Regions from separate parts of the Blautia sp. DFI.6.71 genome, predicted to be linked through region 2. Evidence: riboswitches for the same ligand, from Rfam matches in the RefSeq annotation. Region 2 holds a riboswitch; the other holds the start of a gene.
The links. Region 2 has a riboswitch for ZMP and ZTP ahead of LJE12_RS04705 (IMP cyclohydrolase). Riboswitches for the same ligand answer to the same signal wherever they lie in the genome.
Positions count from the first base shown of each region.

Region 1: linked by a shared signal. The riboswitch ahead of LJE12_RS14790 (formate--tetrahydrofolate ligase) and the one ahead of LJE12_RS04705 (IMP cyclohydrolase) in region 2 are both predicted to bind ZMP and ZTP.

Region 1 is NZ_JAJDMJ010000042.1:3,871-19,585, forward strand. Features, by position in the region: gene LJE12_RS14785 (aspartate ammonia-lyase) at 1-258, shown strand, start outside; gene LJE12_RS14790 (formate--tetrahydrofolate ligase) at 367-2,052, opposite strand; ZMP/ZTP riboswitch at 2,217-2,302, opposite strand; gene LJE12_RS20750 (hypothetical protein) at 2,472-2,552, opposite strand; gene LJE12_RS20755 (DUF6783 domain-containing protein) at 2,599-2,652, opposite strand; gene LJE12_RS20760 (DUF6783 domain-containing protein) at 2,629-2,721, shown strand; gene LJE12_RS20060 (hypothetical protein) at 2,976-3,110, shown strand; gene LJE12_RS14795 (aminotransferase class I/II-fold pyridoxal phosphate-dependent enzyme) at 3,341-4,798, shown strand; gene speE (polyamine aminopropyltransferase) at 4,801-5,661, shown strand; gene LJE12_RS14805 (saccharopine dehydrogenase family protein) at 5,658-6,938, shown strand; gene nspC (carboxynorspermidine decarboxylase) at 6,928-8,049, shown strand; gene aguA (agmatine deiminase) at 8,084-9,187, shown strand; gene aguB (N-carbamoylputrescine amidase) at 9,289-10,206, shown strand; gene LJE12_RS14825 (DUF1700 domain-containing protein) at 10,351-10,812, shown strand; gene LJE12_RS20155 (isopeptide-forming domain-containing fimbrial protein) at 11,016-15,713, shown strand; gene srtB (class B sortase) at 15,710-15,715, shown strand, end outside.
Region 2 is NZ_JAJDMJ010000006.1:45,127-60,841, reverse strand. Features, by position in the region: gene trxA (thioredoxin) at 1-23, opposite strand, end outside; gene LJE12_RS04745 (NAD(P)/FAD-dependent oxidoreductase) at 135-1,043, opposite strand; gene glyA (serine hydroxymethyltransferase) at 1,415-2,653, opposite strand; tRNA gene LJE12_RS04735 (tRNA-Phe) at 2,917-2,989, shown strand; gene LJE12_RS04730 (O-acetylhomoserine aminocarboxypropyltransferase/cysteine synthase family protein) at 3,268-4,551, shown strand; gene LJE12_RS04725 (3D domain-containing protein) at 4,701-5,840, opposite strand; gene LJE12_RS04720 (hypothetical protein) at 6,011-6,244, shown strand; tRNA gene LJE12_RS04715 (tRNA-Gly) at 6,415-6,487, shown strand; gene LJE12_RS04710 (phosphoribosylaminoimidazolecarboxamide formyltransferase) at 6,879-8,063, opposite strand; gene LJE12_RS04705 (IMP cyclohydrolase) at 8,193-8,906, opposite strand; ZMP/ZTP riboswitch at 8,978-9,058, opposite strand; gene LJE12_RS04700 (peptidoglycan recognition protein family protein) at 9,150-9,854, opposite strand; gene guaB (IMP dehydrogenase) at 10,101-11,558, opposite strand; gene LJE12_RS04690 (DUF6106 family protein) at 11,668-12,171, opposite strand; gene groL (chaperonin GroEL) at 12,541-14,160, opposite strand; gene groES (co-chaperone GroES) at 14,310-14,594, opposite strand; gene codY (GTP-sensing pleiotropic transcriptional regulator CodY) at 15,150-15,715, opposite strand, start outside.

The DNA.
Region 1 (15,715 bases), on a different contig from region 2:
GTAGGAATTACGGCAAATGAAGAAAGATGCCGTTATCTGGTAGAAAACAGTGTAGGTATTATCACTGCAATCAGCCCCCATCTTGGATATCAGAAGGCTGCGGATATTGCAAAAAAGGCAATTAAGACAGGCGAATCTGTAAGAAGTCTGATTCTGAAAGAAAAGCTTATGGACGAGGATGAACTTAATCGCATTCTGGATCCGATCCATATGACGGAACCTGGTATTTCCGGAAAAGATTATCTTATAAAAAAATAAAGAAAAAAACAGGCGGGAAAATCTTCCCGCCTGTAAAATCGTCTGGACACATATCATATATAAATATGATTTTTATATTTTTGAATTATTCGATTGATTTCAACTGGATTAGAACAGACCTGTGATCTTACCTGTCTCGTCTACGTCGATTCTCTCAGCAGCCGGAACTTTAGGAAGACCTGGCATTGTCATGATCTCGCCTGTAAGAGCTACGATGAATCCTGCACCAGCGGAAATCTTCAGGTTACGTACTGTAACTTCGAAGTCAGTAGGAGCACCCAGTTTAGTCTGGTCATCTGTTAAGCTGTACTGTGTCTTAGCTACACAGATCGGGCAGTTGCCAAAGCCAAGAGCTTCTAACTGTTTCGCCTGTTTCTGAGCATTAGCTGTCAGGACAACTCTCTTGCCACCGTAAACTTTCTGAACAATCTGGTTCAGTTTGTCTTCGATAGAACCTTCCAGTTCATATGCATAGGAGAAGTCGTTTGGTTCTTCAACAAGACGGATAACTTCTTCTGCAAGTTTGATTCCGCCTTCGCCGCCTTTTGCCCATACTTCAGAAAGAGCAACGTTAACGCCCAGTTCTTTACATTTTGCTTCTACAAGATCAAGCTCTGCTTTTGTATCTGTAGGGAATGCATTGATAGCAACTACGCATGGCAGTTTGTATACATTCTTGATGTTGGATACATGTTTGAGCAGGTTTGGAAGACCTTTCTCAAGTGCTTCCAGGTTTTCGTTGTTGAGATCAGCTTTTGCAACACCGCCGTTGTATTTCAGAGCACGTACTGTAGCTACGATAACAACTGCACTTGGTTTTAAGCCTGCCATACGGCATTTGATGTCGAGGAATTTCTCAGCACCAAGGTCAGCACCGAAACCAGCCTCTGTGATCGCATAATCAGCAAGTTTCAGAGCCATCTTTGTAGCTGTTACGGAGTTACATCCGTGAGCGATGTTTGCGAATGGTCCGCCGTGTACGATTGCAGGAACGTGTTCCAGAGTCTGTACAAGGTTTGGTTTCAGGGCATCTTTTAACAGAGCTGTCATAGCACCTTCTGCATGAAGGTCACCGGCTGTTACAGGTTTCTGCTCAGAAACTTTACCATATGTATATCCGATGATGATCTTGGATAATCTTTCTTTCAGGTCTTTGATGTCACTTGCAAGACAGAGAACTGCCATGATCTCAGATGCAACGGTGATGTCGTATCCGTCTTCACGAGGCATACCGTTTGTTCTTCCGCCAAGGCCGTCTACTACGTTACGAAGCTGACGGTCGTTCATATCTACGCATCTTTTCCATGTGATCTTACGTGGGTCAATGTTTAATGCGTTGCCCTGGAAAATATGGTTATCGATCATAGCTGCAAGTAAGTTGTTTGCTGCACCAATTGCATGGAAGTCACCTGTGAAGTGAAGGTTGATATCTTCCATAGGAACAACCTGTGCATATCCACCACCTGCTGCACCACCTTTTACTCCGAATACCGGTCCTAAGGATGGCTCACGAAGGGCTACCATAACGTTCTTGCCAAGTTTCTGCATAGCATCTGCAAGACCTACAGTAGTAGTAGTTTTTCCTTCTCCGGCTGGAGTCGGGTTGATAGCTGTCATGAGGATCAGCTTTCCATCGGGTTTATCTGTCTCTCTTAAGAGATTGTAGTCGATCTTTGCTTTGTATTTTCCGTACTGCTCCAGATATTTGTCGTCAATACCTGCTTTCTCTGCGATCTGAGTAATTGGAAGCATCTCGCATTCCTGTGCAATTTCAATGTCTGATTTGAATCCCATAATTGTTTTTCTCCTTTCGTTTCCGCATAACATGAAAAACTTCTGTTGCTGTTCACTCCGCGATCAGCAACAATTATTAATTGAAAGAAGTATTGGCCGGTCTGCCTGGTATTCCTGATTTCTGCCCTGAAAGTTATAAAAAAAGGCCAGTATCTGAATATTTCAAATACTGCCCAGACGGTCGGCTCCCACAAACCTCCGACTCCACGTGGTTTGCACTCCACTCTTTCCGTCAGTACTCGAAGGTTCTTTCAATTGATGAATACAATATATCATTTTGAGAAAAAAATGTCAAGAAAATTTTGTTGAAACGTCAAAAAATGTGAGTAAACTGGATAAAAGTTGTGCAAATTGATAAGAGAAGAGAATCGTAATCCCTGGTCATGAAAGAAAATACGTTTTCTCAAGGAAAGAAATTGTTAAAAAATAAACACAGTTTTCCCTGATAAATGAAGAAAATATAAAAAGCGGGTAAAGCTAGAGCGTGTCTGAAAAATCATTCCCGCAATCTGCACGCCCCCACTTTGCGGGATATTTCACCCGAATTCAGTTGCCGTAGCCCGCTACGGCGCCCTCATCCGGGCAAAATATCCCACAAATTGTGACGCACATCTTGCAGAAAGCCTTTTTCAGACACGCTCTAGTGCAAAATATGGAAAATGGAATTGACAACAGTTCAGAAGATATGTTATTCTCATCTTTAGTATGAAAAGACATTATCGTTTTCATGCAAATATTTGCTCACATTCAGAGACAGTTTCTGAATGTTAAGCCATACGGACAGGCGGGGCAGTTGCCGGGTGGGAGACACCACATTATTGATTGAGTTAGGAGCTCAAATTTTATAAGTTGATTACTTTATAATAATCAGTGCGTAAGCACACATCATCTTGTGAAACGGTCAATAAGAGCATAGCATATATTTGCCAGCGATTGAAGACGACAGCAGTCATGAATATTTCAGAATACGGGAACAGGCACAGGATACAGACGGATTTATACGGGAAATCCGGTCAGTATATAAAGAGACAGAGCCTGAGAAATTCTATAGATCATGAGAGAAGCAGATGGTGAATGAACTTATCTGCTTCTTTTTTTGTGCAGATATAGCAAATATAAAGGATATGGTTGGAGATAAACGCTTTGCGAGGATGTGTCTCACATGCGTTCGACTTGAATATATAGAGAAATAATTGAATCATTGTGCCGGTTTGAGGCAGTATACAATTGCTGAATGATAGAACTGTATTTGCCGGTACATGACGACAGGAAAAGAGGAACATGTCAAATGGATTATGAAAGACAACAGCATGCGCCCATATATGAAGCACTGGAACGTTTCCGAAAGAAGAGAGTCGTTCCCTTTGATGTGCCGGGACATAAAAGAGGAAGAGGAAATCCGGAGCTTGCACAGTTGCTGGGAGAGAAATGTGTGGGGCTGGATGTTAATTCTATGAAGCCGCTGGACAATCTCTGCCACCCGGTTTCGGTGATCAGAGAAGCGGAGGAGCTTGCAGCAGATGCTTTTGGCGCAGCGCATGCATTCCTTATGGTAGGAGGAACCACATCTGCAGTGCAGAGCATGATCCTGTCTGTCTGCAAGGCAGGGGATAAGATCATTCTGCCGCGAAATGTACATAAAAGTGCCATCAATGCCCTGGTACTGTGCGGTGCAATTCCGGTTTATGTAAACCCGGAGGTGAATGCGCAGCTGGGCATTTCCCTTGGCATGGAAGTCAGTCAGGTGGAGAAGGCTATGGATGAGAATCCGGATGCGGTGGCAGTTCTTGTAAATAACCCTACCTATTATGGAATCTGTTCGGATCTGCGGACTATCGTAAAGAAGGCTCATGCAAGAGGAATGAAGGTGCTGGCAGATGAGGCTCATGGAACCCATCTTTATTTCGGCAGAAACCTTCCTGTATCCGGAATGGCGGCAGGTGCTGACATGGCGGCAGTTTCCATGCACAAATCCGGCGGAAGTCTGACACAGAGTTCGCTGCTGCTTTTGAATAAGAGTATGAATGCAGAGAAAGTGCGCCAGATCATCAATCTGACTCAGACCACAAGCGCTTCTTATCTTCTGTTGTCCAGTCTGGATATCTCCAGAAGAAATCTGGCACTCAGGGGAGAGGAATCCTTTGAAAAGGTTGCAGGGATGGCGCAGTATGCCAGAGAGGAGATCAATGAGATCGGCGGTTATTATGCATATGGTATGGATCTGATCAATGGAACCAGTGTTTTTGATTTTGATGTTACAAAACTCTCCATTTATACACTGGGAAATGGGCTGGCAGGTATTGAAGTTTATGATCTTCTCAGAGATGAATATGATATTCAGATTGAGTTTGGAGATATCTGTAATATTCTGGCTTACATTTCCATCGGAGACAGGCTTCAGGATATTGAGAGACTGGTAGGGGCACTGGCTGATATTGAACGTCTGTATAAGAAGGACAGCACAGGTATGCTTTCCGGGGAATATATCGCACCTGCAGTGGTGGCGTCTCCACAGCAGGCATTTTATGCGGAGAAAGAATCTCTGCCCATGGAACAGGCGGCAGGCAGGATCAGCGGTGAATTTGTTATGTGTTATCCTCCGGGAATCCCGATTCTTGCTCCTGGAGAAATGGTGACACAGGAAATTGTAGAATACATTCTTTATGCAAGAGACAAAGGCTGTTCCATGCAGGGAATGGAGGATCCGAAGGTAGAAAATCTTCAGGTCCTGAAAGGGGGTATCTGATCATGGAATTATGGTATTCCGAGTTCCATACAGGAAATGTAAAGCTTTCTGTCCGGATTAACCGACAGTTATTTTCAGGGGAAAGTGAATTTCAGAGAATCGATGTGTTTGAGTCTGAAGAATTTGGAAGATTTGTGGCTCTGGACGGTGAGATCGTATTTTCTGACAAGGATGAATTTATTTATGATGAAATGGTCACGCATGTGCCAATGACAGTACATCCCAATGTAAAAAATGTTCTGATCATCGGCGGCGGTGACGGTGGAGTTGCCAGAGAACTGATCCATTATCCACAGATTGAGAGCATTGATGTGGTGGAATCCGATAAAATGTTTGTGGATGTATGTGCGGAGATGTTTCCGGATATTGCCCAGGGACTGAAGGATGAGAGAGTCAACATTTATTATGAAGACGGCCTTCGGTTCCTGCGGAATAAAAAGGCCAGATATGACCTGATCATCAATGATTCCACAGATCCGCTGGGACATACAGAGGGACTTTTTACAAAGGAATTCTACGGAAGCTGTTATAAGGCTCTCAGAGATGACGGAATCATGGTTTATCAGCATGGAAGTCCTTTTTATGATGAGGATGAGGTGGAATGCAGAAAGATGCACAGAAAGGTTTTCCGGTCATTTCCGGTGAGCAGGGTTTATCAGGCACATATCCCTACCTGTCCCTCGGGATACTGGCTTTTTGGATTTGCATCAAAGAAATATCATCCACTGGAAGATTTCAGGCCGGAGAGGTTTGATAATCTTAATATAGAAACATGGTATTATACAACAAACCTTCACAGAGGAGCATTTATGCTTCCAAAATATGTAGAAGATTTACTGGAAGAGGAGGAAAACAGTTTATGAGCAGATTATTGGTAATCGGATGTGGTGGGGTAGCTTCAGTGGCAATTCGCAAATGCTGTCAGAACAGCGATGTTTTTACAGAGATTATGATCGCAAGCAGGACAAAGGAAAAATGCGATGCACTCAAAGAGAAGATTGAAAGTACAACGAAGACAAAAATTGAGACAGCAAAGGTAGATGCGGATAATGCAGCAGAGGTCGCAGAATTGATCAGAGCCTATAAGCCGGATGCTGTCCTGAATGTGGCACTTCCATATCAGGATCTTACCATCATGGATGCATGTCTGGAAGCCGGTGCGGATTATATTGATACTGCCAATTATGAAGCAGAGGATACAGAAGATCCCACATGGCGTGCAATCTATGAAAAGAGATGTAAAGAAAAAGGCTTTACTGCATATTTCGATTATTCCTGGCAGTGGGCTTATGATGAGAAATTTAAGGAAGCAGGACTGACTGCTCTTCTGGGAACCGGTTTTGATCCGGGTGTTACCAGTGTATTCAGTGCCTATGCCTTGAAGCATTATTTTGATGAAATCCATACCATTGATATTCTGGACTGTAACGGCGGTGATCATGGATATCCTTTTGCCACAAACTTTAACCCGGAGATCAATCTTCGAGAGGTTTCCGCAAATGGTTCCTACTGGGAAGACGGACATTGGGTAGAAACAGAGCCTATGGAATTTAAATCTGTCTACGATTTCCCTGAGGTAGGAAAGAAGGATATGTATCTTCTTCATCATGAAGAGATTGAATCACTGGCAAAAAATATTCCGGGAGTACAGAGGATCCGTTTCTTTATGACATTCGGACAGAGCTATCTGACACATATGAAATGTCTGGAAAATGTAGGAATGCTTTCCACCGCACCTGTGGAATTTAATGGACAGGAGATCGTGCCGATCCAGTTTTTGAAAGCTCTTCTGCCGGATCCTGCATCTCTGGGTCCGAGAACAGTGGGTAAAACAAATATCGGCTGTATTTTCACAGGTGTTAAGGACGGAAAAGAGAAAAGTATTTATATTTATAATGTATGTGATCATCAGGAATGTTATAAAGAGGTGGAATCCCAGGCAATCTCCTATACAACAGGTGTTCCGGCTATGATTGGTTCCATGATGGTAGTGACCGGACAGTGGAAGAAGCCGGGTGTATTTAATGTGGAAGAATTTGATCCGGATCCATATATGGAAGCACTGAACAAATGGGGACTTCCATGGAAAGTCTGCGAAGATCCTGAACTGGTAAAGGTCTGGAAAGCCAATGAAGATTGATCAACTGCAAACTCCCTGCTATGTGATCGATGAGAAGAAGATGCGGGAGAATCTGGAGATTTTGAAAAAAGTCCAGGAGGATACCGGGTGTAAGATCCTTCTGGCGCAGAAAGCGTTTTCCGGCTTTGCTCTGTATCCCATGATCGGAAAATATCTGGCAGGTACCACTGCCAGCGGTCTGTTTGAGGCAAGGCTTGGATATGAAGAGATGGGGAAAGAGAATCATGTTTTTTCCCCTGCTTACCGTACAGAAGATATAGAGGAACTGGATCGTATCTGTGACCATATTATCTTTAATTCCACAGCACAGCTGAAGAAATTTAAAGATGTGTGTACCAGAGCCAGTCTGGGACTCCGTATTAATCCGGAATGCTCCACTCAGGGGGATCATGCAATCTATGATCCCTGTGCGCCGGGTTCCAGGCTGGGGGTTACCAGAGAGAACTTTGACGGGGAATGTCTGAAATGGATCGACGGACTGCATTTCCATACGCTCTGCGAACAGAATGCGGATGACCTGGAGAAAACATTGCAGGCAGTAGAGGAGAAGTTTGGAGAATTTCTGTCTGAGGTTTCCTGGTTGAATATGGGCGGCGGACATCACATTACCAGAGAGGATTATGATGTAAAGCTCCTGGAAAAATGTATTCAGCATATGAAGGAAACCTATGATTTGGATATTTATCTGGAGCCCGGGGAGGCTGTTGCCCTGAATGCCGGATATCTGGTGACAGAGGTTATGGACATTGTGGAAAATGAGATCAGAACGCTGATTTTGGATGCTTCTGCAGCCTGCCATATGCCGGATGTGCTGGAGATGCCCTATCGTCCGCCTCTTAAGGACAGCGGGGAAGCAGGGGAGAAGGCATATACCTACCGCTTATCTTCCTGCACCTGCCTGGCAGGAGATGTAATCGGAGATTATTCCTTTGACAGAGAGATCCGGATCGGGGACAAGCTGTATTTTATGGATATGGCGATTTATTCTATGGTGAAGAATAATACATTTAACGGTATGCCGCTGCCGGATATTGCGGTTATGCATGAGGACGGAGAGTGTGAGGTTATCAGACATTTCGGATACGAAGACTTTAAGAGCCGGCTTTCCTGATATCTGCCGGGCTATCAAAGAAAAGGAGACAGACATGGAAGTTACAGAGAAGAACAGAACAAAATATCGTATGCCCGGAGAATTTGAGCCTCATGAGGGATGTGTGATGATCTGGCCGGAACGTCCCGGTTCCTGGAATTATGGGGCAAGGGAAGCACAGAAAGCATTTGTGAAAGTTGCAGAGGCTATTGGAGAGAGCGAAAAGGTGTATATGCTGGTTTCCAAAGCTCAGATGGAGAATGCAAAGAATCAGCTGGGGAATGTTTCCGGTGTGACTTTGCTGGAATGCGAGACAGATGACGCCTGGGCCAGAGATGTGGGAGCAACCATGGTTCTGGATGAGAAAGGGGCGGTCTGTGGAGTTGACTGGCAGTTTAATGCCTGGGGAGGAGACTTTGATGGACTTTACCGGAACTGGGAGAAGGACGACAGGGTGGCTGCCTTTATCTGCAGGACTCTTGGTTGTCCATGTCTGGATGCCAGACCTTTTGTGCTTGAGGGCGGTTCCATCCATTCTGACGGAGAGGGGACTCTGATCGTTACAGAGGCCTGTCTTCTGAGTCAGGGACGCAATCCTCAGATGAGCAGGGAACAGATAGAGGAACAGTTGAAGTACTGGCTCGGTGTCCACAAGATTATCTGGCTTCCATGTGGAATCTATCAGGATGAAACCAATGAGCATGTGGATAACGTGTGCGCTTTTGTAAGGCCCGGAGAGGTTGTGCTTGCATGGACAGAGGATGAGACAGATCCGCAGTATGCCATGTCTCTGGCTGATCTGAAGGTGCTGGAACAGGAAACAGATGCAAAAGGCAGAAAATTTAAGATTCATAAGCTTCCGATTCCTCAGAAACCGGTCTGCCTTACCCAGGAAGATGTGGATGGCTTTGTGTTTGAAGAGGGAGAAGACGAACGGGAAGCAGGAGAACGGATGGCTGCCAGTTACGTGAATTTCTATATTTCCAATGGAGGGATCATCCTTCCACAATTTGGGGATGAAAATGACAAAAGGGCAGTGGAGATTCTGCAGAAGTGTTTTCCTGAAAGAAGGATTTATCCCATTGATGCCAGAGCCATCATTGTCGGCGGTGGAAATATTCACTGTATTACCCAGCAGATTCCCGGAAAAAATATCTGACCCTGATGCAGAAAACTTTGAGAGTCATGTGTTTGAGGGTTATTACCTGAAAGTTATGAAAAAACTTACTTATGTAAACAGGAGCAGGAGGAACAGACAGGATGAGAAATGTAACAGTGGCAGCAGTTCAGATGAAATGCAGTAAAAGTGTGGAGAAAAATATTGCCCATGCAGAGGAACTGGTGCGTCAGGCAGCAGCAAAGGGAGCTGAGATTGTTCTTCTTCCGGAGCTTTTTGAACGGCCCTATTTCTGCCAGGAGCGCAGATATGAGTATTATGAATATGCGCAGACTGCAGAGGAAAACCCTGCAGTGCGTCATTTCAGCAGGGTAGCGGCAGAGCTGGGGATTGTGATCCCGGTCAGCTTTTATGAAAAAGAGGTCAATAATACCTATAACAGCGTTGCGGTTCTGGATGCAGATGGGAAGAATCTCGGCGTTTACCGGAAAACACATATTCCGGATGACCATTATTATCAGGAAAAATTCTATTTCACACCGGGAGATACCGGCTTTAAGGTTTTTGATACCAGATTTGGAACCATTGGAGTTGGAATCTGCTGGGATCAGTGGTTCCCGGAAACGGCAAGATGTATGGCACTGCAGGGAGCAGAGCTTCTCTTTTATCCCACTGCCATCGGAAGTGAACCCATCCTGGAATGCGACAGCATGGAACACTGGAGAAGATGTATGCAGGGACACGCTGCCTCCAACCTGATCCCTGTGATCGCTGCCAACAGAATCGGTGAGGAAACAGTAGAGCCATGTCCGGAAAACGGAATGCAGAAATCTGCTCTTAATTTTTACGGCTCTTCTTTTATCACAGACAACACAGGTGCTCTCTGTGCAGAACTGCCCAGAGGGGAAGAGGGGGTGCTTGTAAGCACTTTTGACCTGGATGCATTAAAGGCAGATAGACTGAACTGGGGACTTTTCAGAGACCGCAGACCGGAGATGTATGCAAAAATTTCCGGAATGAATTTTGGCTCAGTTACTGAGAACGGAGTGAACAGTAACTGAGTTTATAAGAATTTCATAAAAAGTTTATGATTATATTAGTTGCTACCTGCGGTATATATGGTAAAATAAGAGTACGAACGTTACTGATAACGGAGCGAGCAGTAGAGTTTTGACATGTATTTCTGGCAAAATGGAGTGTAGAAGATGAACAGAAAAGAATTTTTGGAAATCCTGAGAAGCCAGCTTGCCGGTCAGATGCAGGAGGGCAAAGCAGCAGCACATATCAGGTATTATGAAGATTATATACAGTCTCAGGTACGTGGCGGACGTTCAGAGCAGGAAGTACTGCAGGAACTGGGAGACCCGCATCTGATAGCAAAAACTCTGATCGATACAGATGATGGAAGTACACAGGAAGATTACGGAGAGTATTCTTCTTATGGAAGCAGTTATGGCAATGAGACAGAGCTTCCTCATCAGCAGGAGAAAAGATGGAAAAAAGTAATCGATCTTTCTACCTGGCATGGCAGGGCTGTTGTTATTGCAGCGGCGGCTGTTATAATTGTTTTACTGATACTGATAATCGGAGTTGCGATTCCGTTTTTTATTATTCTTGCAATTATTCTTTATTTTCTTTCATGGCTGAAGAAAAGAAATGATCAATGAAAATCTGTGCAGGGTTTCAGAAAAGAAACCCTGCGCAGAATCTTAAAAATCTTAAGTGTAAACGTTCTTGTTTCACGATATTAATTCCCCTTGAATATTTATAATCATACAATCTCAACTTATTTCTATTCTTTAATCCTGCCAGGTGCAGGGAAAAATCCCACATTCATTTTTATATTTTTTGTTCGGAAAGGAGACGGAAAATGAAACACAATTTCAAACTGAAAGAACGCCTTGGAGCTTTGCTGCTTGCAATGCTTTTTATTCTGCAGGCAATTCTGGGGCTTGTGCCTGTCTGCGTAACTCAGGCGGCACCGTTAACTGTAGAAACATGGGACAGTGACAAGGTGGTAGAGTATGGTTATCGCTTTAACATGAAGTTTCAGCCCGGAATTACCACATATGAATCTTTTGGGTGTGATAATCTGGACAGGGAAGCTTTTTCAGACAATGGAAAAAGCGAACGTGACACAGAGTGCGTTCGTGTAGGAGCGGACTATAAAGCCGGAAGCGCAGGGATGCGTTATAACAATGTAGGAAAAGATGGAAATGGAAATATTGTTGATGTCAGACTCATTCTTGTGGGAGTAGAGAATGCAGAACCCCGTTATGATCTGCGCACTGCAGAATCGATTGTTCAGAATAAAGGCGGAGCTACGTTTGCATGGAAAGATAATGAAGCTTATCCAATGGTTGGCTTTTCCAAAAACAGTATCGGTGTATTTATTTATTCTGTAGGATACGCAAAGGTTAAGTTTCAGTTTCTGAAGCATGGAACAGAAGAAACACTGCCGATCAGTGGCCATGGAACCATACGTGATATTGATGCGGGACAGGGAGTCCGTATTCCGTCAGACAGCAGTCTGGATAATGCATATGTTCTGAAAAACAATGATTATCTGACGGTAGATGGAAATTCTGTAAGCTCACCCCTTGGTTCCGTTGAGCCGGATGATCCGAGAGGATGGCTGAATCTTTTTTATAATACAGATAATTTTACGGTAGAATTCTGTCATCAGTTCAGACTGGATAAATGGGATAAAAGTCGTGAAGATGCCATTGCAAAAGCCGGTTCTCAGGAAAGATGGGCAGAGATTACAAGAAATAAATATCTGGATCCATCAGGCAACAGTTATTGTCCGAACTTTAAAGGACAGAAATACTGTAAAGCATATGCATATTTTGATTTTACATCCTATTGTTTCGGCGATGTTGAGATGAAAAAAGCACCTGAGAAACGTGTGGGAGAGGCAAACTGTACATGGGAACAGGCAGCTGCTGCATCAAAAGAAAAACCTTTTGGCATTCGTCAGGGACAGGAATTTCAGTATATGATCCGGGCAGAGGTGACACCCAATAGACTGAAATCCTTTGTGGTACAGGATATACTTGAGGATTGTCTTACTATAGAGGATGCATCAAAAGTCAGTATTGTGAATGATGCAGGGCAGACAGTGACAGACTGGTTTGATGTTGCTGTTGAAGGACAGAAAGTGACCTGCAGGGCCAAAGCAGAGAGCCTTCAGGATGAAGCATTTACAGATAATCAGACTTACACATTTACTTTAAAAGTACGCCAGAGACCGGAATCAGAAATTAACATTTCAAAATACCTTGCAGAGGATGGATACAGTATTCTTGTACCAAACCATGCATCCATGAGTTATGAACGTACAAACGGAAGCGGAGATACAATGGATACGGAAACAGTGTGGGTAAAGGGTGTGATTCCACCGGAACTGGAAGTAAAGAAAAATACTTCTCAGTATGAATGGAAAACGGGAGATATCATAGATTATGAGGTTCTGGTTTCTCAGACAAAACAGGATGTAAAAGCAGTAAATGTTGTTATTACAGACGAGCTTCCATCATGTCTGCAGTTTCTGGAAGGGCAGTATGCTGTAGAGACAAGTCAGGGAGGCGAGAACTGTACGCTTACCGGACAGGGAGAAAATGGATGGAAAGCAGAGTGTCCGTCCCTGAAGTATGGGGAGACGATCACAATCCGTTTTAAATGTCAGGCATCTGCGGATTCCAATGGACAGGAATGGGAAAATATTGTGACTGCAACAGCGGATAATCTGATCAATCCTGAGACAGGAGAACAGGAATCCAGAAAGGATATGGCAGAAGTATGGCCGAACAGTCCACAGCTTGAAATTGATAAAACAGCAGACAAATATGAATGGCAGGCAGGAGAGCAGGTAGCTTACCGGATCGTGGTGAATAATGTAACGGCAGGAACAATTGCAAAAGATGTAACTATTACTGATATTGGTCTGCCGCAGGGACTGGTTCTGGCAGGTGGTGCACAGAGCATGGAAGTACTGGGAGTTCAGCAACAGGTAAACTATCCCGTACCGGATAAGAAAACAGGACAGGCATATGAAGCGAGACCTGTGGATTCTCAGTTGAATGCAGATGAGAACGGATTTTCCTTTTATTGTTCTTATGTGCCATACAGTCAGCCTGTAACGATTATTTTCCATTGTATCGCACAGGAAGAGGCAAATGGACACGAAAGCGTAAATGCAGCAACTGTAAAAGCTGCTAATACAGATGAGAGATCTGATGATGCAGAAGTATATGTAAATTCAGGAGAATTCTGGATTGAGAAATCTGCAGATCATTATGAATGGCAGGTCGGAGAACAGGTACAGTACAATGTGGTGGTGGAGAATAAAAAAGCAGGTACAGTGGCCCGGAACGTAACTGTCTGGGATACCGGTATGCCGGCAGGACTTGCACTTTCATCGGCAGAGGATGTATCGGTAAGCGGAATCCCACAGAATATTACGCAGCTGACAGCAGGGACCAAAGATGTTTTGAACCAGCTCAATCCGGAATTTTATAATGAGACATCAGAGAAACCAGTGAATTATGAATTTCTTCAGGAGGGAAGCGGATGGAGACTGAACATTTCAGATCTTCCGGCAAATACTCCGGTTATGCTTTCTTTCCTTTGCACAGTTACGGAAGCGGCAAATGGAATGGAAAGCATTAATGTTGCCAATGTGCAGGCGCAGAATGCCCCTGTTTCACAGGATGACGCAGAAGTGTATGTAAATACAGCAGTTCTTTCTATTGAGAAAAGTTTTCAGAATCCATATCTGGCAGCCGGGGACGGACGTGCGGAAAATGAATTTCGGGTAGGAGAACAGGTGAATTATCAGGTTACGGTTAATAATCTTCAGAAGGGATCTATCGCAAGAAATCTTGTGATCAGTGATCTTTCCCTTCCTGAAGGGCTGGCTCTGGACGGAGCTGAAGATGCTGTTACTGTAAGCGGTGTTCCGGCTGTTATTCAGAATCCGGTGGCAGGAACTGATGATGCAGGAAATCAGCTGAATCCGGAAAATTATAAAGAAACAGTGGAAAAACCGGTCAGCTGTCAGGTTACACGTCAGGGAACCGGATGGATCGTGACGATTTCAGATCTTCCGTATCAGACACCTGTGACTGTTAATTTCCGCTGTACTGCGCAGGAAAGCGTAAATGGGATGGAGATTGTAAATACAGCACAGGCGTATGCAGATAATGCACAGAAAGTAAAGGACTCCTCAAAAATCTGGGTGAACTCACCTGTTCTTAAAGTAGAGAAGACGACGGACAAACCATTTTACAAATATGGTGATATTATTACATACCGCATTGTCCTGACACAGGAGCAGACCGGATGTGTGGCGCGTAATGTTACTCTGCAGGATGTGATCGATACTCAGGGAGTACGTCTTCTGAAGGATTCGGTGATTCTGATGGATGAGAAAGGAAATGTGGCAGATGCTGATGTACAGATCAATGATGATAATACTTTCCTGATGTCAACAGGCAGGACACTGGTCAGGGACAGCAGATATAGTATCTGCGATAATGATAAAGGCGGTCTTTTTGAGCAGGTAATGTATAATCCTCTGGACTGTCAGGAACAGAAAAGTATGATCGTGGAATATCAGGCAGCGGTGATTGATGCAGCCCTGGCAGGACAGAAAGTGCACAATACTGCAGTTGCAGACAGCAGTGAAAAGATACCTGCAACCGGGGAAACAGAGACAGAGGTACACAGTCCGATTCTGGAAATTGTGAAGGAATCAGATAAGAAAGAGTATGCGTCCGGTGAGAAAGGATACTATAAACTGACAGTAAGACAACTGCGTGAGGATGTCACAGATCAGAATATTGTTATCGAAGATAAACTGGAAACCCAAGGGGCTTCCATTGTAAAAGACAGCATTTTTGTGAAGAAAAACGGTATAGAACTGAAAGATGCCAAAATAGAGGCAGATGATACAGGATTTGTAATTCAGACAGGAGCATCGTTGTCAGATATGGATAAAATTGAAGTCTGCTATGAAATGGTATTTAAAACAGAAAGCACAGAGCCTGAAAAAATTGTAAACACAGCGAAAGCAAGAGGTGATATTTCACCGGAAATTACTGCACAGCAGGAGGCATATGTGAAAGCAAAAGCAGAACCGACTGCCACACCAACACCGTCTGCAACACCGAAACCAACAGAAACACCAAAGCCGACAGAGACACCAAAACCTACAGAAGTACCGAAACCGACGGAGCAGCCAAAAGCCACACCAACACCATCTGTACCGGGAACCTGCCCGAAAATGACTCCTGTACCGACGAAAGCACCGTTAGCATCTTACAATGGTGGAAATAATGGAGGCACGACTTCCGGAAGCGGAGGCAGCAGTTACGCAAATTCGGGTGGATACGGAAGCTATCAGGGTGGTTCCATGGCAGGAAGTTCTAAAACAGGAGATGTCAGACCGTTTAAAATGATGGCTGTTCTTGGCCTTATCGGAATGGGACTGCTGACAGGAGGTGTGGTGATCTACAGAAGAACTGTTTCCGGGAAAAGAAATATAAAGGGTATGCCGCGGAAATGAAA
Region 2 (15,715 bases):
GCTGTTGTAATCTCTTTTGCCATGATTTATATCTCCTTTGCTTATTCTTTATAAAAATTTGCAATGTAAGTTCTCTGGTTTTATAATATCAACACTATAACCCTGTTAAATTTTCAGTTTTTATTTTAGATTTTTTATTTTAAAGATCTTACATACTTCCCTGCATTAATACCTGCCTGTGCTCCCTCATACACAGCTTTCGCCACCTGAAGAAGCCCGCCTGTACAGTCACCTGCCGCATAGAGTCCCGGGATGGTTGTTTCCATATTTTCGTTAACTTTAATGTTGCCTTTTTCCGTAAGTTCAGCTCCCATCTGGCGGGCAATCTCAGTACTGCCTGCAGTTCCCATTGCAATAAATACACCCTCTGCAGGACAGAAATCATTTGCCTGCTGACCTGCTTCTGCCTTTATTTCCTCTGCCTGCACATCGGGTTCAAGACGGATTCCGGATACCAGATCATCGCCCTCTACAGACTGGATCTTCATTGTGTTTACACTGATATTTTCTTCAGGTGTAAATTCCGGTTCTTCACCGTTTGTATAAATGGTTACTGTAGAAGCAGTATTAGACAATTCCTTTGCTTCATGCATGGCGAAATCACCGTTTCCAAGAACTGCTACATCCTTGCCTCTGTAAAAGAAAGCATCGCAGATTGCACAGTAGCTGACACCTTTTCCCTCAAATTCTTTAACACCCGGGATCTTCGGTGCAGCGCGCTTACTTCCTGTTGCAAGAATCAGACTCTGAGTCTCGAATTCACCTTCTGTAGTTTTTACCACAAAAGTATCAAACCCGCCGACTCCCAGAACCTGTGCATCCAATATTCGTACGCCCAGTGCTTTCGCCTGAGCGATTCCTGTATCATATAATTCCTGACCGGACAGCGGATGTTCCAGTCCGTAATAGTTTTCTATTTTCTCTGCTTTTTCCAAAGCACCGATCCCATTATTGATCACCAGGGGATCCAGATTTCCACGAACTGCATAAAGCGCAGCGGAAATTCCTGCAGGTCCGGCACCTATGATTATCACTTTTTCCAAATTCTGTCACCTGCTCTCTGTGATTGTTCTCAATACACTGTGATAGATACTGAATACAGCAATTAATTACTACGATCTATTCCAATAAATCATCAACTGTCATTAACCTGTTCTGCTTTTTCAGTATAATCATCAGCTATTGTTACTATACTACGTTTTCTAAAAAAAATCCATGATTTTATTTGGATAATTTTGGTATAATTTGGTCAAAGTTCCCACCCACTGCTTATTGCTTTTTGCAACCTCCGCAGGGGACTTACTTAATTCGGTTAAATAAATTTCGCGCTTCAGCGACATAATAAATAAAAGCGAAGTGCTGTTCACTCATGAACCATGCATTTCGCTTTTATACATTATTTTGTATGATTTATTTATCCAACCAGAGGATATTTGTCTGTAAGTTCTTTGACGATTGCCTTTGCCTTTTCCTGGCTGCCTTCTTCTTTTAAGGTCATAGCAATTGCTTCTGCAATCTTGTCCATATCTTCCGGTTTCATGCCTCGTGAAGTAACTGCTGCTGTTCCGAGACGTACACCGCTTGTAACAAATGGAGACTGGGGATCATTTGGAATTGCATTCTTATTGCAGGTAATGTTTACGTCATCAAGAAGATTCTCCATTTGCTTGCCTGTAACGCCCAGACTTCTGAGGTCTACAAGCATCAGATGATTGTCTGTACCACCGGAAACGATATCAATTCCTCGTTTCTGAAGCCCTTTGCAAAGTGCCTGCGCATTCTCAACGATCATCTTTGCATAATCCTTAAATTCCGGCTGAAGCGCTTCTTTGAAACATACTGCCTTGGCAGCGATCACGTGCATCAGAGGACCACCCTGGATTCCCGGAAATACTGCTTTATTAAAGTTAAATTTCTTTGCATTCTCTGCGCTGCTTAAGATCAGGCCGCCTCTTGGTCCACGCAGAGTTTTGTGTGTGGTTGTAGTCACAACGTCTGCATAAGGAATCGGGCTTGGATGCTGTCCACCTGCTACCAGACCGGCGATATGCGCCATATCCACCATCAGATAAGCCCCAACTTCATCTGCAATCTCACGGAATTTCTTAAAATCAATAACTCTGGCATAGGCACTTGCACCTGCTACGATCAGCTTTGGTTTATTCTCAATTGCAATTCTTCTGACTTCTTCATAATCGATCACGCCGTCATCATTTACTCCATAATATACCGGCTTGAAGTAGGTTCCGGACATATTTGCAGCACTTCCATGTGTCAGATGTCCGCCGTGATCCAGATTCATACCCATTACAGTATCTCCCGGCTGCAGCATTGCAAAAAAGACTGCCATGTTTGCCTGTGCTCCGGAGTGCGGCTGTACATTTGCATATTCACATCCGAATAATTCTTTCGCACGTTCGATTGCAAGAGCTTCCACCTCATCCACGCAGGAACATCCGCCGTAAAATCTCTTCCCCGGATATCCTTCCGCATATTTATTAGTAAGAGGGCTTCCCATTGCTGCCATAACTGCTTTACTTACCCAGTTCTCTGAAGCGATCAGCTCAATATGGGAATTCTGGCGTGCAAGCTCCGCCTCGATCAGATCTGCGATATCCTTGTCTGTCTTTGCTACGTCGTCGATTGAATACATCTTCGTGCTCCTCCTTTGTTATACGCTCAGTAATTATTCCGATTATAACCAATTCTATCCATCATGTCAATCACCAAAAGACATTTGTCCGCGCATCAAAAATATTTTATAGAATAGATCAGCATACTTATCCGCAGTCATTTGGGGCAATAGAAAATTTTTCATAATTTTATTTTTTCGCAAAAATCGTAAAAATTGCTTGCATTCAAACAATCAATATGCTATTATAGGGCCTGTGATACACAACAGTTCACAGACCAAATGCCCAGATAGCTCAGTTGGTAGAGCAGAGGACTGAAAATCCTCGTGTCGCTGGTTCGATTCCGGCTCTGGGCATTTTTTATTTTTTATTATCTTTTTTCTTTTTTGCTCATGGCTGGTTAGAAAAAGCCTGAGCATTTTTTATTGTCTTTTTTATTGTCTTATCCTGTTTTTGGCGGTATAATTTTCTTACTGCTATTATGAAATATTGTATCAATATATCATATTAATACAATATTTTACCAGAGTATGTTTGAAAAATCATTCCTGCAAAGTAAGATGTACATCTTGCAGAAAACCTTTTCCAAACACACTCCGGGAGCAACTTACGCATAAAGAAAGGAATAAAACTCATGAGTGACTTAAAATTAGAGACTAAATGCCTCCATTCCGGTTACACTCCATCAAAGGGTGAACCTTGTGCACTCCCAATCTGTCAGAGTACAACATATAAATACGATACTACTGATGAGATGGGACAGCTTTTTGATCTGAAAGCAGAGGGTTATTTTTATACCCGTCTGCAGAACCCGACAAATGATGCTGTAGCAGCAAAAATTGCAGATTTAGAGGGCGGTGTTGCCGCAATTCTTACTTCTTCCGGACAGGCAGCCAACTTTTATGCGGTATTCAATATCTGCGAAGCTGGTGACCATGTTGTAGCAGCATCCACAATTTACGGAGGAACCTTTAATCTCCTGGCTGTTACCTTCAAGAAACTGGGGATTGACTGCACCTTCGTTGACACAGATGCAAGCCCTGAAGAAATCGCTGCTGCATTCCGTCCGAATACAAAGGTACTCTTCGCCGAAACCATCGCAAACCCGGCTCTGGTAATTCTGGATATTGAAAAATTCGCAAAGGTTGCTCACGAACATGAAGTTCCGCTTATTGTAGACAACACCTTCGCTACACCTGTAAACTGCCGTCCTTTTGAATGGGGAGCTGATATCGTTACCCATTCCACAACCAAATATATGGACGGACATGCTGTGCAGGTTGGCGGAGCTATCGTTGACAGCGGCAACTTTGACTGGGATGCCTGTGGACATAAATATCATGGTCTGACTGAACCGGACGAATCTTATCACGGTGTTATTTATACTAAACAGTTTGGAAAGAAGGCTTATATTACAAAGGCAACCTCTCAGCTGATGCGTGACCTTGGCTCCATCCCGTCTCCTACAAACTGTTTCCTGTTAAACCTTGGACTGGAAACTCTTCCTCTGCGTGTAGAACGCCACTGCTATAATGCACAAAGAATTGCAGAATTTCTGAATGCCCATGAGAAAGTATCTCACGTAAACTATGCCGGACTTCCTGATGACAAATACTATGCACTTGCTCAGAAATACATGAACGAAGGCAGAACCTGCGGTGTTATCTCCTTTGAACTGACAGGTGGTCGAGAAGCTGCAGTCCGCTTTATGGACAGCTTAAAGCTTGCCACCATCGCAACGCACGTAGCAGCATCCAAAACCATGATCCTGCATCCTGCAAGCCATACTCACCGCCAGATGAACGATGAACAGCTTGCAGAAGCCGGCGTATCACCGGGAATGATCCGTCTCTCCGTTGGTATTGAAAATGTTGAAGACATCATTGCTGACATCGAACAGGCATTAAAAAACGCATAAAAGATAATTTCAAAAAATCCGAAAGAACTTCTGAAATGATCACAGCTATAACAGATCATTTCCAGATTCTTCCGGATTTTTATTTTCAGGTCAAACGGATATTCGCAATCCGCTTTGCTACTTGATTCGGTTAAATTCTTTCTTATTTTCTACTTTAACAAATAAACATCTGTATAATATACCCCTTTGTCCTCCCCTTCCTGATGGGTAGCAACATAAATATCGATACAATTATGTTTAATCGCACCACCGCAATCCTCTGCAACATAAACCTGTCCATTGATCACAACCTTAGATCCATATGGAATCTGTGTAGGATCCACCGCAATCGTACGGTTTGTCGTAGCAGTCACCCCTGTAGAAGTAATACCATTTGCCCAAGGGCCACAACAAATACTGCAGGAACAATAATGAGTAATCTTAAAAGTTCCCAGCGGAATCAGTGACGCATCTGAAGACACAGCTACCGGAGTCCCCACCTGCACTCCATCTACAGCCTCCCCTTTTGAAGCAGTTACGCCATCCACAGCCTCTGCAAAAACACCTTTGCCTTCACTTTTATGAATTGTTCCTGCTTCTTCACCGTCTACTTTAGCGACCTTTGACTCCTCTGTTTTCTCCTCTGCTGCTGTATTCTCCAGAACACTGGTAGGAATATATCCAATGCCTCTTTTTCCATTCTCTTTTTTATAGTAAATCTGACTCCAGATGCCATTTACTGTAGCCAGGCGCTTCACTTCATCCTCCTGAATGACCTCACCTACTACCTGTCCATCCTTCTTTCCCGGATAATCCAGAATATCACTGTCCTTCAGTGCTGTAAAAGTTCCCTTTGCCTGAGCAACCTGATCACTGTCATTGATATGTTTTGTGGGCACATAGCCACTGATCTTTTCCGTACCCTTTTTGCTCTTTTTCTCATAAGTCACTTTACTCCAGCCATTATCACATACGGCCACTCTCTCTACACCGGTACCAAGATACACTCTTACAAGCTTCTTTCCGTTTTTCCCCGGCATAGAGCGTATATAAGTTGCCTTTGCAGAAACAGAAACCTTATCCGACTTGGCAACTGCCGTTACCTTCTCTCCACTTCCATCATCAATCTCAAATGTCTGCGGTATCTTATTATCCTCCTTATAAGCATTAATTGTCCCCTCATAATCCAGAATATCCGCAGAAACTGTTGTTGGTAAAGTAAGCATACTGCAAACTAATAATACTAAAATTTTTTTCTTCATAAACTGAGCCTCAACTCCTTTATCGTCTCTCTCCGTCTGTCCTATCATAGCACACCCCCTCCCAATTTGCAATTTTCCACCCCATCCTTCACGGAATCTTCATAAACTATATTGCTTCTATTATTTCTATATGCTATAGTAAAATTATCAGAATTCTATTCTGCCTTACGAAAGATAAGATAAAATATAAATATTTTTTCGTAAAGGAGTGTGATTTTATGACTGCTGTTAAAGAACGTATTATAGGTGCTGTATCAATTATGAGTGATAAAGATGCTAATATCTTCTGGCATATTATTCAAAAACATTTTAAACTGCCTGATACATTCGCAGATATAGAAAAAGTTGAACCCGATGAAACAGATTTAATAATGTTAAAGGAAATCGAAAACAACCCTGACTGTCACGAATTCATTTCTCAGGAAGAATTAATGAAAGAACTTAATATGTAAGTATTGTTCCCTGAAAAGTGCCAATTTCAGCACTTTTCAGGGAGTCATAATTTTTCAATAAAACCATCATAAAAAATTTCAAAATAAATAAAAAAACATTTGACAAACTCCACTGCATATAGTATCATATATTTTGTCGCTGAGGTAATCACTCAACTGACATCATAAATGCGATAGTGGCGTAGTTGGTAACGCGCGACCTTGCCAAGGTCGAGACCGCGGGTTCGAGCCCCGTCTATCGCTCTTAAAGCATCAGCTAAGGCTGATGCTTTTTTCATCCCCTTCTATTAACTTTCCATAACTATAGCAATTCCATATCTGCGAATAACATCTATAGCCAATATCCTTGATTAACATCCCTGAGTCAAGCGTATATTCGCAATCCGCTTCGCTACGCGGCTCTACACCAGCGCAGGACATTATATGTTTTTGCCCGCATTTGCAGGAGTCTTAGAAAAAGTTAGCGCCAGGAAATCTGCGTTATGTAAAAAAATTTCACTGTCTGAGCCGCATTTGCGGCGAGTTTGAAATTTTTTTACATGTTTTTAGCAGATTTCCTGGCGCTTAGTTTTTCTTAGGCTCCGAAACCGCGGACAAAAACATATAATGTCCTGCGCGTCCCCATACCAGCACCTTAGTGATGGAACAATCTGATACCAGTAAAACTCATCACCATTCCATATTTATTGCAAGTCTCGATCACAGCATCATCACGCACAGATCCACCCGGCTGCGCAATATACTTCACACCACTCTTATGCGCACGCTCAATATTATCACTGAATGGGAAGAATGCATCAGATCCCAGTGTAACATCCGTCATCTGATCCAGCCATGCACGTTTCTCTTCTTTTGTAAATACTTCCGGTTTCTCTGTGAAAGTTTTCTCCCACATACCATCAGCAAGTACATCCATATATTCATCCCCGATATAAACATCAATGGCATTGTCACGTTCCGCACGTGAAATTGTATCTTTAAATGGCAGATTCAGCACTTTCGGGCACTGGCGAAGGAACCAGTTGTCTGCCTTCTGTCCTGCAAGTCTTGTACAATGTACACGTGACTGCTGTCCTGCACCAACACCGATAGCCTGTCCATCTTTTACGAAGCATACAGAGTTGGACTGTGTATATTTCAGGATGATCAGAGAAATCTTCATATCACGTTTTGCTTCCTCTGTAAGCTCTTTATTCTCTGTCACAATATTGGAAAGCATTGCATCATCGATCTCAAGCTCCTGACGGCCCTGCTCAAAAGTTACACCAAATACTTCTTTGTGTTCCAGCGGAGCCGGTACAAAGTTCTCATCGATCTGGATCACATTGTAGTTTCCTTTTTTCTTCTGCTTCAGGATCTCCAGTGCTTCCTCTGTGTATCCAGGTGCAATAACACCGTCAGATACCTCTCTCTTGATCAGAAGTGCTGTATCTTTATCACACACATCAGAAAGAGAAATAAAATCACCAAAAGAGGACATTCTGTCAGCACCGCGAGCTCTTGCATAAGCGCATGCTAATGGTGAAAAATTCTTCCAGTCCATATCATTTACCCAGTAGATCTTTGCCAGAGTCTCTGTAAGAGGAAGTCCTACAGCAGCACCGGCAGGAGATACATGTTTAAAAGATGTAGCTGCAGGAAGTCCTGTTGCTTTCTTCAGATTGGATACCAGCTGCCAGCCATTAAAAGCATCCAGGAAATTGATATATCCCGGTCTTCCGGAAAGGATCTTTACCGGAAGCTCAGATCCGTCTGCCATATAAATTTTTGCAGGTTTCTGATTCGGGTTACAGCCATATTTTAATTCGAATTCTTTCATTATATAAATCCTCCGTATGAACCAAATAAGTATTTTAAAATTAATTCCTGTAAATAATTTCTTACTGCGAAAGCATCGTCTTATGTTCACAATAATCTATGAGCACTATCTGTACTCAGTAAGTGACTATTATTTATTCTTATTAATGATCTTGCTTTCGTACTTACCTGTCTCAATATCAATATATCTTACAAACAGAGATACTTTGTTATCTTCGTTCAGGCTGTTCCAGAGAAGTTCTGCAAACTCATCCATATCATCCGGAATTGCTACCAATTTCGGTTCGCCTTCAAAGCTTGGAAGTGGATTTCCGTCACATTTATAAGTATGGATGAAATGTCCCTCTCCTGCAATGGCATTCTCATATGCAAATGTGTATCTGTTACATGCATCCGGATTTCCGTTGTTGCTCTTGAGAATTGACATTGCATAGTTGAATTTTCCGTTCTCTACGTGCATAACACCGGAGATACGAGGTGTATAGTTCGGACCGTCCGGCTCGAATTCTCTGCTTCTTAAGGACTGCTCAAAAGTAAGCTGATGATCCATTCCCTCATAAATGGTATCTGTCTGATCTCCGTTAGTTACGATTGTTTTGTTTCCCAGTACACGTACAGGTGCATAGATGATCAGACTCGGATCTGTAAGTTTGGACGGATCAAATGCCTGGGTACGGATTCCCTCACCATCCTCTACAAATACTCTGTTTCTGCTGTTCTCGCTTCTGCCCATGATGAAATAAGCTGTCACTGCTTTCTTACCGTCTGCGGAACGTCCAATCACAATTCCTCTGCCAGGATAGGAATTCTCTTTCAGTTCTTTTTCCAGTGATAACATTTCCATAATTTTTCTCCTTTTCGTTAAAAATAAGGTTAAAAAAAGCCTGGGAAACCTATTTATTCATTGAATAATTTCCAGGCTGCCCAGGCGGTCGGCTCATATACTCGCTGCACTCCCTGTAGGTAATCCTACTTCCGCCAGTCATGCAGGCACTGTTGTGAAAAAAAATCACACATTGTTATTATAGTACAATACTTCTTTGTGGATTTCAAGGCAAATTTTTTTGTACTGTGCTGAATTTTCGTTTTACTGAACATCCTGCAAACCATAATCAACATCAATCTGCGCCGCAATATCCGATTTCATCTGTATCCATGCATCCGGATTCTCCACATAATATTTCGGACAGTTTTTTCCGGTAACATCATAATGCCGGATCACATTCTCTGATGTAAGTCCAAACCGCACGCACAACCACGCAGAAAGCTTCACTGCCGAATCATAAGTTGCCTCATTGAATTTCCCCGTCTCATCCGGATGACAGCACTCGATGGACAAAGTATCTACATTACGTGAGTTCGTCGCATAGGACATCTCTGACGTAGGAATACACTGCACCACTTCCCCATCCAGCCCCACTACAAAATGACTGCTCACCTTTGTGTCATGAGTAGTCGCCAGATTCTCGAAGTAGTTCCTGTTTGCAATGGCTGTTGCCCCCGGATTTGCAGTATAATGAATGGCAATATACTGTACACTCTCAATGGGAATCTGCGGTCTGGAATATTCATTCGGCGTCAGCAGTTCCACATCTATGTACGGCGCCCCTTCTTTTTGCCATTGTTCCGGTCCGCCTGAAGAATCCGTATTGTCTGTTCCTGACTGTTCCCCATCAGAAACCATCGTGTCAGAATTATGTAAAAAGTCCCCAATACTCCATCCATTTTCACTGGCCCGATTTATTATGATCCACCCACTCAGAACTATGATCACGAGCAGCATGAGGCTCATAAGAATTCTCTGATTTCTCTGCCTTACTCTGCTGCTCTTTCGTCTTTTCGACCTGCTGTTTTTCTTTTTTACTGCAGTTTTCCCTGTTCTGGTATCTGTTTTTTTCTTTTTGTTTATATGCTTTTGCATTTTTACCTTCTCTTACGGGATTTTACTCCCTGCAAAAAATACCCCGGCCGGCATGCCTGGAAATCTTATTTCTTTCCATCAGCAGCCAGCCGGGGCATATATTACACCTGAAATTTATTATTTGTCATCTACGCTATAGTTCGGAGCTTCTTTTGTGATATGAATATCATGTGGATGAGATTCCTTAAGAGATGCAGCAGAAATCTTGATGAATCTGCCTGTTTCTTTAAGCTTCTCAATAGTTTCTGCTCCACAATATCCCATACCGGAACGAAGACCGCCCATGAGCTGGAATACAGTATCCTCAACATGTCCTTTGTAAGCAACACGTCCTTCTACGCCTTCCGGAACAAGTTTCTTCGCATTCTCCTGGAAGTAACGGTCTTTACTTCCGTTCTCCATAGCTGCGATAGATCCCATACCGCGGTATACTTTATATTTTCTGCCCTGATACAGTTCGAATGTTCCCGGGCTCTCGTCGCATCCTGCAAACATGCTTCCCATCATGCAGACATTCGCACCGGCTGCGATTGCCTTTGTGACATCTCCGGAATACTTGATACCACCGTCTGCAATGATCGGGATTCCATATTCTTTTGCAGCTTCGTAGCAGTCCATAACAGCAGTGATCTGCGGAACACCGATACCTGCAACAACTCGTGTGGTACAGATAGATCCAGGTCCGATACCAACCTTAACTGCATCTACACCGGCCTCGATCAGAGCCTTTGTCGCAGCACCTGTTGCTACGTTACCTGCGATTACCTGCAGTTCCGGATATGCTGCCTTGATCTCGCGTACAGCCTTCAGAATGTTCTCTGAATGTCCATGTGCAGAATCAATTACGATCACGTCTACAGATGCCTTTACAAGTGCATCAACACGTGCAAGTACATTAGCAGTGATTCCTACCGCAGCACCGCAGAGAAGACGTCCCTGCTCATCCTTTGCAGCCAGAGGATATTTGATCTGTTTCTCAATATCTTTAATAGTAATTAAGCCTTTTAAGTTAAAGTCATCATCTACAATGGGTAATTTCTCTTTACGTGATTTTGCCAGAATCTTCTTGGCATCTTCCAGTGTAATTCCCTCTTTGGCTGTAATCAGTCCCTCAGAAGTCATGCACTCTTTGATCTTCTTGCTGAAATCTGTCTCAAACTTCAGATCACGATTGGTAATGATTCCGACCAGTTTTCTGCCCTCTGTGATCGGCACACCGGAGATACGGAACTTTGCCATTAACTCATCTGCGTCCTTAAGTGTATGTTCAGGAGATAAATAGAAAGGATCTGTGATAACACCGTTCTCAGAACGTTTTACCTTGTCTACCTCTTCTGCCTGCGCTTCAATGGACATATTCTTATGAATAATACCAATACCACCCTGTCTCGCCATAGCGATCGCCATGCGATGCTCGGTTACTGTATCCATTCCTGCACTCATCATAGGAATGTTCAGTTTAACCTTCTTTGTTAAGTAAGTTGTGACATCTACCTGATTCGGAATTACCTTTGAATATGCCGGAACTAACAGCACGTCATCAAAAGTAATGCCTTCACCAATGATAGTACCCATTGCATTTCCTCCCTTGCGTATATGAAATTAAATTACTATTGTAATGTAAAAAGGAACCAGCAACTGGTCCTTTTATTTTCAACAAGTGTAACAAAAATCAGATTCTATGTCAATCCAAAAAAACTTTGCTCGGTGCTGAATTTTTCATAGCCTGTGCAAGTGCCTCATCCGGTTCCAGGATGATCTTGCATAAATTTCCGTCCAGTCTTGTGATAACACCAAAGCGTTTATGCTCCGGATTTCCTGATGAAAAGTCCAGTACTTTCATGTTCTGGTTTCCGTTGTAATAGTCCATTCTGTGGGAATCCAGCGGTGCTGCCAGATCTGCTTCTGATAATTTGAAGCTCTTTACTTTCTTTCTTTTTGTCTTTGACATGATCATGTCGATGTCAAAATCGCCATTGATAAACAGATATTCATATTCTACATCTGTTTTCGGGATTACAAAATAGCATGCAATTCCAAGCGCTACGGCAATGATCAGTGCCAGCGGTGTGATGATAAGTCCGGCAAATACTGCCAGCACTGTCAAAACGATCAGACCGTATTTGAGCAGGCTGTCTTTAGCCGTCTTATCTTTCTTTACCAGTAATTCTGAATACAAGTCGCCCATTGTTTCGTCTCCTTTTCATTTGTTCAGCTGTTGAAAGCAGCTTTTTTTGCACAGCATATTTAACAATTATATTTTATTCATCATGCTGTTTTTCTGCATTATATCACAAAACGGAACCATCGTCTATGACGACGGTTCCGTTTCACATATTTCCGCCTGCGCTGTTTTTATCTATAGCAATCCTCGTAAATAATGCATTTAAGACAATTCAGCAGAGTGCGAAAGACAAGGAAGATATCTGCAGGCGTGCTGACGCACGGCAAAGATATCTGACGCAGGATTTCACACTCTGATGGGCTGGATTAAGATGCATTATTTCAGAGAATTGCTATAAGCATACTACGGTATAATTTTATCGTTTATTAAAAATTACATCATTCCCATTCCAGGATTAGCAGCCGGTGCAGGTGTGTCTTCTTTGATAATTGCAACAGCAGATTCTGTTGTCAGTAATGTAGACGCAACGCTTGTAGCATTCTGAAGAGCACTTCTTGTAACCTTTGCAGGATCAAGGATACCTTCGCTTACCATATCTACATATCTTTCGTTCAAAGCATCAAAGCCGATTCCCGGTTCGGATTCTCTTACTTTGTTGATGATTACGGAACCTTCAAGTCCTGCATTTGCAGAAATGCGGAACAGAGGAGCTTCCAGAGCTTTCAGGATGATATTTGCACCTGTCTTCTCGTCACCTTCCAGAGTTGTTGCAAGTTTTGCAACTTCTTTGGATGCGTGGATGTAAGCAGATCCACCACCTGCGATGATACCTTCTTCTACTGCTGCTCTTGTAGCTGCAAGAGCATCTTCCAGACGAAGCTTCGCTTCTTTCATTTCTGTCTCAGTGGAAGCACCAACACGGATAACAGCTACGCCGCCAGCCAGTTTTGCAAGTCTTTCCTGTAATTTTTCTTTATCAAATTCAGATTTTGTTTCTTCAATCTGTCCACGGATCTGAGCAACACGGTTTGCGATTGCATCTTTGTCACCCATACCGTCAACGATAACTGTGTTCTCTTTTGCAACTTTAACAGATTTTGCACGTCCTAACTGCTCCATAGTTGCGTCTTTCAGTTCCAGACCAACTTCTTCGGAGATTACCTGACCACCTGTAAGGATTGCGATATCCTGAAGCATTTCTTTTCTTCTGTCACCATATCCCGGAGCTTTGACAGCTACTACCTGGAAGGTTCCTCTTAATTTGTTTACGATCAGAGTTGTAAGAGCTTCGCCCTCTACATCTTCAGCAATGATAAGAAGTTTCGCACCAACTTTTACGATCTGCTCCAGTAATGGAAGGATTTCCTGGATGTTGCTGATCTTCTTGTCTGTGATCAGGATGTATGGATCTTCCAGATTTGCTTCCATTTTTTCCATATCTGTTGACATATATGCGGATACATATCCACGATCGAACTGCATACCTTCTACAAGGTCAAGTTCTGTGTGCATTGTCTTGGATTCTTCTACTGTGATAACACCGTCTTTGGAAACTTTTTCCATAGCATCTGCTACTAACTGTCCAACAGTCTCATCGCTTGCGGAAATAGATGCAACGTTTGCAATCTGTTTCTTGCCGCTGATTGTCTGGCTCATGTTCTTGATTGCTTCTACAGCTACATCTGTAGCTTTCTTCATACCTTTTCTGAGGATGATCGGGTTAGCGCCTGCTGCCAGATTTCTCATTCCTTCGTGAACCATAGCCTGTGCAAGAACAGTAGCTGTTGTTGTACCATCACCTGCTACATCGTTTGTTTTGGAAGCCACTTCTTTGATCAGCTGTGCGCCCATGTTTTCAAATCCGTCTTCCAGTTCGATTTCTTTTGCGATTGTAACACCGTCGTTTGTGATAAGCGGAGCTCCGTATGGTTTGTCAAGAACTACGTTTCTTCCTTTCGGTCCTAATGTTACTCTTACTGTATCAGCTAATTTATTTACACCAGCTTCAAGAGCTGCTCTGGCTTCTGCGCCGAATTTAATTTCTTTTGCCATGATAATATGACCTCCTGATTCAAATTCTGATTTCTATGAATTCTTTCTGATACCTGTCCGATATCTCATGTTACATCCTGTAAATATTATCTTACCTGCAAACATTATCTTATAAGTATCTTCATTTATGTTTTCTATTTTGATATTGCTTATTTAACAATTGCAAGAATATCATTCTGTTTTACAATGATATATTCTGTGCCATCCATTTTTACTTCTGTTCCTGAATATTTGGAGTAGATAACTTTATCACCTACAGCTACTTCCATTTTTACTTCTTTGCCGTCAACAACTCCGCCAGGTCCTACAGCTACAACTTCTGCCTGCTGTGGTTTCTCCTGTGCCTGTCCCGGAAGAACGATACCGGATTTTGTTGTTTCTTCTGCTTCAACCTGTTTTAATACAACTCTGTCACCTAAAGGTACTAATGTCATGATCTATATCCTCCTTTATTCTCCAACTAAAGCTTTCCTGTTACCGTACTCTTTCCATTATTGCAAAATATCCGGTAACTGTTTCGGCACTCTGTCTAATCCTGCCGATTTTTGCTAGCACTCATTTACTTCGAGTGCTAATCACTGTCCTTATATTATTGAAAATGAGTCGATTTCGCAAGTGCTTTTATCATTATAAAATAATATATATTCTCTTTTTTACTTATATATACTCTTCTTTTCTTTTGTTTTCTTAATTTACAAATAATTTTGTCATAACTAGTACATCGAAAATTAAGTTTCTGCTATATTGACGCAGGATGATTGCTTCAGCTGCAAGGCGGAGGAATGAGGCGTAGCGGTGGCTACGGCGATTGACGACAACGCCGCAGATGAAAAATCAGACAAGTCAATATAGCAGTTACTTAATATTCGCTGTACTAGTCCGGAGGGCTTTATTATGTTATAAGCATATTACGGAATAATTTTCTATAACATAACAAAAAGACCGTCCACCATACAGCAGACAGCCTTCTTGTATTCATTATTTACGGATCAGGATTTCTTATTTCTCTGAGCTTTAATCTCTTCCAGTTCATCAAAGATGACTTCATTCAGCACTTTAATGTAGGTTCCCTTCATACCGGATGATCTGGATTCGATCACACCGGCACTTTCAAACTTCCTCAAAGCGTTTACGATAACAGATCTGGTGATTCCCACGCGGTCTGCGATCTTACTTGCAACCAGGATTCCCTCATCTCCGTCAAGTTCATCAAAGATATGGATGATTGCCTCCAGTTCGGAGAAAGATAAAGTATTAAACGCAGATTTCACTACCTGCTGCTTTCTGTCCTCCTCAGCATTCTCTTCATGGACCGCTCTCATCATCTCCAGCCCTACAACGGTTGTTCCATATTCACTGACAATAATATCTTCAATGTCATATGGTTTCTCATAACGATACATAAATACAGTACCCAGTCGTTCCCCTGCAATATCTATCGGATTAATGATTCCCTGATAACTGCTTGATACATGTTCAAATCCCAGTGTCTGAAGATTTACATTCTCTTTTGTTGACAGGACACCCAGAAATCTCTCGTTTAACAGGGAATCTA